Regions from separate parts of the Sporolactobacillus sp. Y61 genome, predicted to be linked through region 1. Evidence: riboswitches for the same ligand, from Rfam matches in the RefSeq annotation. Region 1 holds a riboswitch; the other holds the start of a gene.
What was found. A riboswitch is a leader RNA that binds a small molecule or an ion and turns the genes downstream of it on or off. The one in region 1 is predicted to bind S-adenosylmethionine.
Positions count from the first base shown of each region.

Region 2: linked by a shared signal. The riboswitch ahead of metE (5-methyltetrahydropteroyltriglutamate--homocysteine S-methyltransferase) and the one ahead of metC (cystathionine beta-lyase) in region 1 are both predicted to bind S-adenosylmethionine.

Region 1 covers NZ_CP159510.1:243,403-248,846, reverse strand. Annotated here, with positions in the region: gene ABNN70_RS01255 (AraC family transcriptional regulator) at 1-890, opposite strand, end outside; gene ABNN70_RS01250 (vitamin B12 independent methionine synthase) at 1,479-2,606, opposite strand; gene metC (cystathionine beta-lyase) at 2,635-3,822, opposite strand; SAM riboswitch class I at 3,917-4,033, opposite strand; gene ABNN70_RS01240 (SDR family oxidoreductase) at 4,416-5,054, shown strand; gene ABNN70_RS01235 (metal-sensitive transcriptional regulator) at 5,327-5,444, shown strand, end outside.
Region 2 covers NZ_CP159510.1:3,055,824-3,061,267, forward strand. Annotated here, with positions in the region: gene ABNN70_RS14625 (EAL domain-containing protein) at 1-1,402, opposite strand, end outside; SAM riboswitch class I at 1,569-1,685, shown strand; gene metE (5-methyltetrahydropteroyltriglutamate--homocysteine S-methyltransferase) at 1,777-4,083, shown strand; gene ABNN70_RS14635 (DUF1259 domain-containing protein) at 4,312-4,722, shown strand; gene ABNN70_RS14640 (peptide chain release factor 3) at 5,208-5,444, opposite strand, start outside.

The sequences.
Region 1 (5,444 bases):
ATTCGGCATGCAGTTGTCGCATCCATTTGATTGGATAACATCAGCCGCCTGGCTTCTTGAAGACGCAGTACATTACGGTATTGCAAGGGGCTCATCGCGGTGACGGACTTAAAATGCTCACGGAAAGAGGACTCGCTCAAATGGACCATCTCTGCCAAATCAGCGATTTTAAATGGCTGGGAGAAGTTGTTCTGGAGCCAGTCCATTGCTTTCACAACTCGCTGTATGCTGGATTCCGCAAAAACGGTCTCAGCAACGTAAACGCCGATGGGGCTGCGAAGAAGTCGAATGAAAATCTCATCCGTGATGAGCGGGGCAATTAAATGATCATCGCCGGGACTAGAGAGACAATCGACCAGTCTTGCCATGGCATTAATCAGAGCCAAATCAGCATCCATGACATAACCCGCACGCCGATTACGAATCGTTGGCAAGCCCTGCGGATATACTTTCGACACCAACACCGCGATCCTTTGCGGGTCGAGATATAGCCCTACTCCCAGAAACGGTTCGGCAGGGCTGGCCAAAATGGTTTTCATGGCAACCGGTAAGGCAACGGGAGCAATAAAAATCCGTGACCCTCCGTATTCATAGACATCCCTTCCGACAGTTATGATTTTTTTACCCTGTGCTGCAATGCCGACAGCAGGCGAGTAAATGGTATGCACATAATCCGCGGCTTCTATTCGCGAATAGCGATTGACATATAACCCGGGGATTCGCGCGGCATAGGTCCCATCATGTGAAGAATGAGTATCAATCAGATTAGCCAGTCTGATGGTTTCCGCTTTAAGCGATCCATTGGCATTATCTGACATCGGCGTGGCCGCATGATCATCCAGACTCATTTTCTCGAAAGCAACTCCTTTTTCCGTTTGATCGTCCGACATGGCGGGCATGCAGTTAATAATTATGGTGCTTATCTATCCTCACTCTAATGGATACCCGATCAGGTTCATCAAATTCAGGCCCTTCCAGGCAAAGTTTATACCGGCCAGCTTAGCAAGCAGTCTGTACCTTCATTTTGTGTCCTTATGCAGCTGCAAAGTAAAGAAGGATGTCGCACAGTCATAGACCTTTGTGACATCCTCTTTCTCTAATCGTTGAGCGTTTTCATGCAATCGTTAATTGGCCATATGATCGTTAGACAGCTAATATTGGTCATGATAAACCGTCGATTCTTGATCATCAGCGCACCAGGGTGACCTGATTTTGTCTGCTTTTTCGCGTAAAACGTACTCAAAAGAAGGATCCTCTCTGGCTGTGTGGTGATTTAATTTTACCAGATTTGGATTCTTTTTTCGTACACTTTTTTCATGCACAGGGTGCGATCGAGAAAAGTGATCAGATCAAGCATCTGAGCATCTTGGAGAAATTATTTTTGCCTGTGTTATTTAGATTTGTTAAAGAACGAAACAACACGGTGCATTCCAAATAGTGGGTGCGCCGTGCATCTTTTAAGGGTTCTCTTTTAATCATCAGGCCTCTGACCAGATTTTTTGAGCCGTGTCGATAACACGTTTTAATTTGGCCCATTGCTCAGCTTCAGTCAATTTATTCCCTTCCTCAGTAGAAGCAAACCCGCATTGTGTAGACAGGCAGAGATTGTTCAGCGGAACATAATGAGTCGCTTCCCTGACGCGCTTTTCCAATGCTTCCTCTGATTCAAGTTCCGGAAATTTAGACGTGACCAGACCAAGAACAATCCTTTTATCCGAACCCTTGGTGAAAATATCGCCGAGCGGTGAAAAGTCTCCGGACCGTTCGTTATCGTATTCCAGGAAATACCCATCATAATTCAGCTGCGACAGGTATTTTGCCACCGGTCCGTAACCGCCGGAGAAAAGGAATGTGGAACGGAAATTTCCGCGACAGATATGGGTAGTGATCGTCATATCCTCCGGGCGGTCCTGAAGAGCACCATTGATGACGGTCACACTGTCTTTGGCAATTTGTTCATATTTTGCCTTTTCTTCAGCACTTTTGGCGTTGATGATCTGATTGATCAGAAAAGCCCAGGTTGTATCGTCAAGCTGCAGATAGCGACAGCCGAGATCATAGAAATGGCGAATGGTCTGACGATAGGCGACTGCCAGGTCCTTCAGAAAATCCTGGCGGGAAGCATAGAACTTAACGGCATTGTCGTCGCGATGGTCACGGAAATAGAGCGTGGGGCTGGGAATGGTTTGTTTTGCCAGAATCCCTTTGGGAACAATGCTGTTCAGAAATTCAAAGGCTTTGAAAAAAGGATGATCCGGATTATAAGACACTTTGTCCGAGAAACGAACATTCGTATCGCGTGTTTTTGCCCCCTTAAATTTATAGCTGGCGTGTTGTGAATAGGTTTCAACACCATTCAACCCTGCCAGAAAATCCAGGTGCCACCAGCTGCGACGGAATTCACCGTCCGTAACAGCTTTCAATCCGAGATTGACTTGTTTCGCGACAACTTTCCGTATTTCTTCATCTTCTACTTTGGTCAGATCTGACCGGGTAATTTCTCCTGAAAGGAACTTTTCGCGGGCGGATTTAAGTTCATCAGGTCTTAGCAGACTGCCTACCTGGTCGAATCGAAAGGGTACTGTTTTGGTTGTTGTGATAGCCATTTTTGTTTCCTCCTGAATGAGATATTGGTCAGTTAACGCTGGTCACTGTTTCCTGTTTCTTTTCATTGATTGCTGTAAGGCCCCTGGTGAAGTCCTTGATCAAGTCATCCGCATCTTCCAGACCGACGGACAGACGGAGCAGACCGCTGCCGATACCAGCTTTGATTCGCTCTTCTTCGCTGAGTTCCGCATGAGACATTTTCGGTGGATAGGAGAGGATCGACTCGACGGCGCCGAGACTAACGGCGAAAATCGGCAGAGAAATGTGGTTGACAAACGTGCGCGCCGCCGCCTCGTTTTCCAGTTCGAAGGAGAGCACGGCGCCGCCGGACATTGCCTGTTGCTTCTGGATTTTCGAGCCGGGATGTCCGGGTAATCCGGGATAGAATACCTTTTTGACTTCTGGACGATCCGAGAAGAATGAAGCGATTTTTAAGGCGGATGCCGCCGACTTTTTAATCCGTACATCCAGTGTTTTCAGGCCTCGCAAAAGCAGCCAGGAATCCTGGACGCCGAGCACGGCACCCAGTGCATTCTGCAAAAAATACAGCTTGTCTGCCAATTCTTTATTTCCGGCTACGGCCAGACCGGCAATAACATCACTATGTCCGGAAATAAATTTTGTCGCACTGTGCAGCACCAGATCGGCACCTAACTGCAACGGCCGCTGAAAGACCGGCGTCATAAAGGTGTTATCTACAAAGGTATAACATCGATGAACTTTTGCAATTTTCGCAATGGCGCGGATGTCTGAGACCTTAAGCGTTGGATTGGACGGTGTTTCGACATAGATGACTTTTGTGTTCGGACGGATGGCTGCCCTTACTTCATCGAGCCGGGTTGTATCGACAAAGGTGTGGTCGATACCGAGACGTCCAAGTACTTCAGTTAAAATACGAAAGGTTCCTCCGTAGACATTCTTGGGAACAACGGCATGATCTCCCGCTGACAGAAGCAGAAATGCTGTGGAAATAGCAGCCATTCCCGAGGCAAAGGCGAAACCGCGGACGCCTCCTTCCAGATCGGCAATGGCATTTTCTAAAGCGTCACGTGTCGGGTTTCCTGATCGTGTATAATCATATTTCCCAAAGTGATCAAAATCTGATTGATGAAATGTGGATGACAGATAGACAGGAACATTTGCCGCACCAGTCTCGGGATCTACCCGGACAGTGTCGCGGACAATCCGGGTCGGGAACTGATAATCGTCAGCCATTGACAGGCACCTCTTTCAAAAAATTTGTTGAAGCAATTGCGTAAAATAAAAAGGCTCTCTTCGGGAAGAAGAGAGCCATACGCTCGAATGTCTCTTCTTATCCCTCAGTCACATCACTGTGTCTGCTGGGATTAGCACCTTACCGGATCACGTAGATACGGCGGTTGCTGAAGCGTCATCGGGCCAGTCCCTCAACTTCTCTAGATAAGAAAATGAATCATTTTAACTTGTTTAGTTGAACCCTATTTTACGCCAAAAAGTTTTTTTTGCAAGCTTTCAAACATTATAATTTCGAATTTATTGAAACAGAAAGTATCGGGACCTGCCTGATTTTGGGAAGGAAGCCATGAAGTACATGTACCTATTGATGTGCCGGACTGTAAAGGCTTTGTTTACCTGGCTGGATCGAGTGATTGTAGAGAATAAACAGATTGAGGGATGAATAGATAGCCATAAGGATCAGCGAACCCTTCAGTTCCAGCTGATCTGATTTTACAACTGGCCTGTAAGAAGATAGACTATAATTGCAAACAATAGTAAGTAAAGGCACAGGGATGAAACCTGTTCTTATAAAAATCAAGGAGGCTGGATCGATGGTTCGTGTACTTATTTTAGGTGCCAATGGTCAGATTGCCCGACTTGCCGAGCAGCTGCTGCTTGCGGAGACAGAGGCGCAATTAACACTTTTTCTGCGTCGTCCGAATCGACTGACGCCGGCCGATGCCCGCAGAGAAAAAGTCATCGGTGGTGACGCGACTGATCAGAGTGCGCTTATCGAAGCGATGAACGGGATTGATGTGGTCTATGCCAATCTGGCTGGACAGAATATTGAAGAGCAGGCCAGAGCAGTGACCGCCGCCATGAATAAGAGCGGTGTCAGGAGACTCATCTGGATTTCAACGCTCGGTATCTATGATGAGGTTCCGGGCAACTTCGGTAAATGGAACAAACAGCAGCTGGGCAGCTATCTGGATCGCTACGGCGCAGCGGCAAAAGTCATCGAAAACTCAGGTCTGGATGAGACGATCATTCGTCCCGCCTGGCTGACAAATAAAGATGAAATTGACTATGAAACGACCGAGAAGAGTGAGCTGTTCAAGGGGACGGAAGTTTCCAGAAAAAGTGTTGCTGCTTTTGTTGTCCGCCTTATCCAGGATCCTTCAAAAGAAGTGCACGCTTCGGTCGGAATAGATAAACCGCATACCGACGGTGACAAACCCGCCTGGTTTTAAGTCGTTTTATTAGGCGCTTGTTTCTGGAATGCGCATTCTTTGAAAATAGTTACTTAATTGCACCACACCGCTGAACAGCATAAAAAGCATCACCCAAAGCTATAAATAAGACAAGATCGAGATAGATGGACCTGACGGAATGATGAATTTCGTCAGGTTCTTTACTTCGTGGAATCTAAAGGATATCCCAATTATTTGGTTACAGTCCTTTTATTTGACAGGAAAAAATGTATCAATTATTATACCCATAGGGGTATAAGGAGGGATTGTTCATGGAGTATACAGCGCAAATGAAAAATCGATTGAAACGAATTGATGGTCAGATCCGCGGAATTCTTAACATGATGGAACAAGGTGAAGACTGCCGCAGTGTAGTGACCCAGATGACTG
Region 2 (5,444 bases), 410 kb from region 1:
GAAGCTGGTCATCATGGAACTGGCTGAAAGAGAGATTGACCGAGACAGGGATTTTGCAACTGCCGGCATCCTGCCAGGCTTTCATCTGTCTGCAGGCTTCCTGAATGACCCAGTTCCCTATTTCACGGATCTGCCCGGTCTCTTCTGCGACGGGAATAAACCCGTTCGGAGAAACGAGTCCGCATTGAGGATGGCTCCATCGGATCAGGGCTTCTGTTCCAATAACCTTCCGATCCCCTGATCGGATCTGAGGCTGATAATAGAGAAGAAACTGATTCTTATGTAACGCGCTGTGCAGGTCATTTTCAATCCCCACCTTCTGAAGCTGACGGTTATGCAGTTCATTATTGTAAAAGAAAAAGCCGGTTTTCCCCTGTTTTGCTTCTCTCAATGCGGCTTCCGCACTCGTTCGAAGATGCAGATCATTTTCTCCGTCTCGCGGGTAGCAGGCAATGCCGACACTGACGGTAGCGAAGATTTTCCGTCCTTTTATCATATATGCCTGACCGGAAATGGCGACCATCCGGGAAGCCAGTGCAGCCAGCGTTTCACGGCTGAGATCATCGCGCAAGAGTACGCAAAACTCATCACTGTTGATCCGGAACAGCTTCGTGTCATAGGACTTAATAGCCTGCTGCAGACGCCGGGCGGCTGTCTGAAGAAAGAGATCGCCGCAATGACGGCCGTATACTTCATTCACCATCTTGAATCGATCAATATTGATGGTAAACAGAGCGCACGTCCTGCTGTTTCTGCGCGCCGAATCAAGGGTTATACGGATGGCCTCATCTGCACTTCTGCGGTTTGGAAGACCGGTCAGTGTATCATGATAGGCCTTATAGCGCATGGCTTTTTCTTTCTGATTTTCCGCTTCTCTTACGTACGCCTGATAGGCTTCAATGACCAGCTGCTGTTCAAAACTCATCATTTTATCCATAGAAGTTAAAATCTGTGTCAGCTGAAACACGGTTTTCCATTTTCGGAAGGCAGCCTCTGCCGTCAGATGTCTCAGGTGAGAGAGACAGGCAAGATAGTAAGAGGGAGTCATTTTATGAGCAAAAAGGATAGACGCTTTCCTTCTGCATATTTGCACAACCGATCGATCGATCTGCCCGCTGAAAACGAAGATCAGCTGGTCATAGAATAATTGTTTCAGGATTTTTGACGCACCGGGCTCCTCCCGACTCTTAAGTTCCGGAAACGCCTCAATCATCCTCATGAAGTCATCCATTATTTGACCGAAACAGACCTTCATTCCCGGCTGTGCCCATTTCAGTATTCTAAGATCAAGAGCAGTCAGCCCGATCAATTTTATCTGTACTTGTAACCGTTCATCATCAGTATCGATGTGTACGTCCACTTTTTTCAGTTCACTTTTCCATCTTTCCATTGCCTTCTTCATGCTGCCACCTGCTTGTCTGTCGTCATGGATTGACTGTGGTTAAACACACACACACATTTTTATTATCGTCGCCTGAGAATCAATTGTTTACATCTGTGGTAAATTCATCTCCGGCATTGACGGATACCCGGTTTCATGCTAAAATTTCTGTAAACTTAAAAAGAAACTCTTATTTAGAGCGGCGGAGGGACTGGCCCAATGAAGCCCGGCAACCTTTCAATCTTTTATGAAAAAGGTGCCAATTCCAGCAAAACTTCGAACATGAAGTTTTGAGAAATAAGAGGGTGCTGATGAACGTTTAAGCCTCTCTGGTTCAGAGAGGCTTTTAATTTTGCACCTTGAGAGAAAAAACGAAGAAACGGGAGGATGAGAGCATGGGAGATGTGCTGAGTGCCAATCTCGGTTATCCGAGGATTGGGGAAAAAAGGGAATGGAAAAAAGCTGTGGAACGGTTCTGGTCAAAAAAGATCTCCAAAGGGGAGTTTCTGGAAACAACGAAAAAGCTGTGGTTGAATAACCTGAAGAAGCAGAAAGAAATTGGTGTGGATCTGATTCCGGTCGGAGACTTCAGCTTCTATGACCACGTTCTGGATACCGCGGTCTTATTCGGTTTGATTCCTGAGCGGTTCAACACGGGAGAAAAGCAGGTTTCCCTTGAGACTTACTTTTCAATCGCGCGCGGCACCAAAGAGGCGGAAGCTTCAGAAATGACCAAATGGTTTGACACAAATTATCACTATATTGTTCCGGAAATCAGTAATGAGACGAAGCCGTTTATTACCGAAAATCGCTTGCTCCGTTTGTTCAACGAAGCGAAAAAAGAACTCGGTATTACAGCCAAACCTGTTCTTGTCGGGCCGGTGACCCTGCTTAAACTTTCCAAGGGGTACAACAGGGATCACTTTCAGACGCTCCTGGATGCACTGATCCCGCTGTATATCCAGGTCCTGAATGAATTACGGACTGCCGGAGCGGAATGGGTACAGCTGGATGAACCGATTCTTGTAAAAACGCTGCCGAAAGAGGACGTGTCCGTCTTCCAGAACGTCTATCAGAGGATTAAAGACGGCACACCGGGTCTGTCGATCCTGCTTCAGACGTATTTTGAAGCAGTTGACGCCTATCAGACCGTTGTCAACCTGCCTGTTGACGGCATCGGACTGGACTTCGTCTACGGAAAAGAAGCCAATCTGCAGGCGGTAAAGACGTTTGGATTCCCGCAGGACAAAGTGCTGGCCGCCGGTGTCATTGACGGACGCAATGTCTGGAAAGCAGATCTGCAGGCGACCTTCAGTGAACTGAAGAGCCTGCTCGATGCGGTCGGAGGAAAGGACAAACTCTGGGTCACTCCATCGTGCAGCCTGCTTCATGTTCCCGTTACCGTCAAAAACGAAAGGGAACTGGATCCTGTATTGAAAGGTGCCCTGTCCTTCGCCGATGAAAAGCTTGACGAGGTCGTTGTGCTGGCTCATGCGCTGAACGAGGGCGCATCTTCTGCCGCCGCCGCTTTTCGGCAGAACAATGAAGAACTCTCTGCTCTGAAAACTTCCGTGCACCGCAACAATAAAGAGGTGCAGAAGGAACTGAGTCATCTCGACCAGGAACTGCCGGCACGTCCCGGTTCCTGGAAACTGCGGCAGGCTATTCAGGCGGATGCTTTTAAGCTTCCTCCCCTGCCTTCCACAACCATCGGCAGTTTTCCGCAGACTAAAGAAGTTCGCCTCGCGCGTCGCAGACTGCGCCGGGGCGAATGGTCGCAGGATCAATATGACCGGTTTATTAAAGATGAAATAGCGAAATGGATCGACATTCAGGAAGATATCGGCATTGATGTACTCGTTCATGGCGAATTTGAACGTAATGACATGGTCGAATATTTTGGCGAAAAGCTGGCCGGATTTGCCTTTACCCGTTTCGGTTGGGTACAGTCTTATGGTTCGCGCTGCGTCAAGCCGCCGCTGATTTTCGGCGATGTCGCCTGGCGGGGGCCAATGACGGTCAGGGAAAGTGCCTATGCCCAGTCGCTGACAAAAAAGCCGGTTAAGGGCATGCTCACCGGTCCGGTTACAATTTACAACTGGTCCTTCGTTCGAAATGACATCAGTCAGGCGACTGTATTTAATCAGATCGCACTTGCACTGAAAAAAGAAGTACACGCCCTGGAAGAGGCAGATATCCGGATGATTCAGGTCGACGAGCCAGCGCTTCGCGAAGGGCTGCCCCTGAAGGAAGAAAAGAAGGCAGGGTACCTGCATGATGCCGTATATGCATTCCGGCTCGCCACGTCATTCGTTAATAATGATACACAGATCCATACACATATGTGTTACTCGGAATTCGATGAAATCATCGGTGCCATTGATGCACTCGATACCGATGTGATTTCAATCGAAGCGGCCCGCAGCCATGGGGAAATCATCTCCACTTTTGAAGACTTTGAATATAAAAAAGGCATCGGACTTGGCGTTTACGACATCCACAGTCCGCGTATTCCGAGCGTTGAGGAAATGAAGTCCTACGCCGAACGTGCGCTGAAGGTGCTCAATCCGAAAATCGTCTGGATCAACCCGGACTGCGGCCTGAAAACGCGCAAACCGGAAGAAGCGATTCCGGCTCTCAGAAACATGGTTGAAGCTGCCCGTGAAGTGCGTGCGGAACTCGAAAATACAGTTGGAAAATAAGGATCAAAATGCGAAAGCCGCCGTGATGGCGGCTTTTTTTTGCTTAAGTATAAACATTTCGGCAGAAGCGTATCAAAAAAACGCTGCCAGGGATAAGGGAGCGTAACTGAGCAGGGTCTGTCATAAGTCTCAAACACTCACCCTTTTATAACATAACACTGATTTGCCCGGACGGGTTGTCTTCAATTCACATACCATACACTATCAAAATGAATTGGAGATGTGTATATGTCATCAACCTCATCAACCTGTCAAAAACTTGCAGATATTATTGGCGGAGTAGTGATTACGTCTACTCCAGCCTGTGTGGTTCAACGGCTCAGAAATATAAATGCGACCATTCTGAACCGCCGAACCCGTTCACCTCTGGCACTCCCTTTTGCCCTCTCGTTTGAAAACAGTAAAAGAGGGGAAACCCTTAACTTAGGTGAATCGGTTATTCTTCAACAGGAAATCAATCCGTTTCTGACTGCATTAAGAAAAAGAGGTCTGATCGTAACAGCTGTTCATAATCACTGGCTGTTTGATGAACCGCGGTTAATGTACATGCACTGGGAAAATATAGGGGATCCATTCCAGTTTGCCAGAAATAGTTTTGAAGCCGCAGTAGAAGCCGGCCTCTTTAAAAAATCTCGATGACTCACTCAGGGTAATATGTACTGACCTTCATGATGCATTTCTTTTTCCTTCTCCGTGATGGAGAAGGTTTTTGTCTACATGCAATAGCCTCATGTTTCACAGGCAACCACCTCCACCTGATCTGAAGACTCTGTCATCCCCCTGAGAGGAGAAGAGGTGTCAGACAGACGAATAAGAGAATCAGGATCGTTACCCCAATCATCACATACTGAGCAGAACGAAATCTCACGGACAAAAGACCTGTCATCGTTCCGGCTGATAAAAAATTTGATTGACAGATAAAACTTGGATATAGGCTGATAAATCCCCAGATTGGCTGAAAACCTCCAAATCGGCTGATATATCTCTCAATCAGGGTGATTCCTTCAATTTTTACGCTCTTTCGAATATTCCACCTTATTTGTCCATAACCGGCACGGCCTACAAAAATGTTTTTCTCATACTGTTTTCCGCTTTGTAAAGAAAAAAGGCGGAAGCCCGCCCTTTTACATATTATGACTCGAATCCCTGAGTTCAACGTCCGGATGTTTCTGCCTGAACCAGCGCAGCGTGAAGTCATTTTCAAAAATGATGACCGGCCGCCCCTTATAGTCCGTAACAACCAGGTTATTCGAATTGCGGCGGAGCGCTTCAGCGTCGTCGCGGTTTACAATCCACTTTGCCACCTGATGCGGCATCCGCTCAATATCGAGAGTCACACCGTATTCCGCTTGCATCCGATA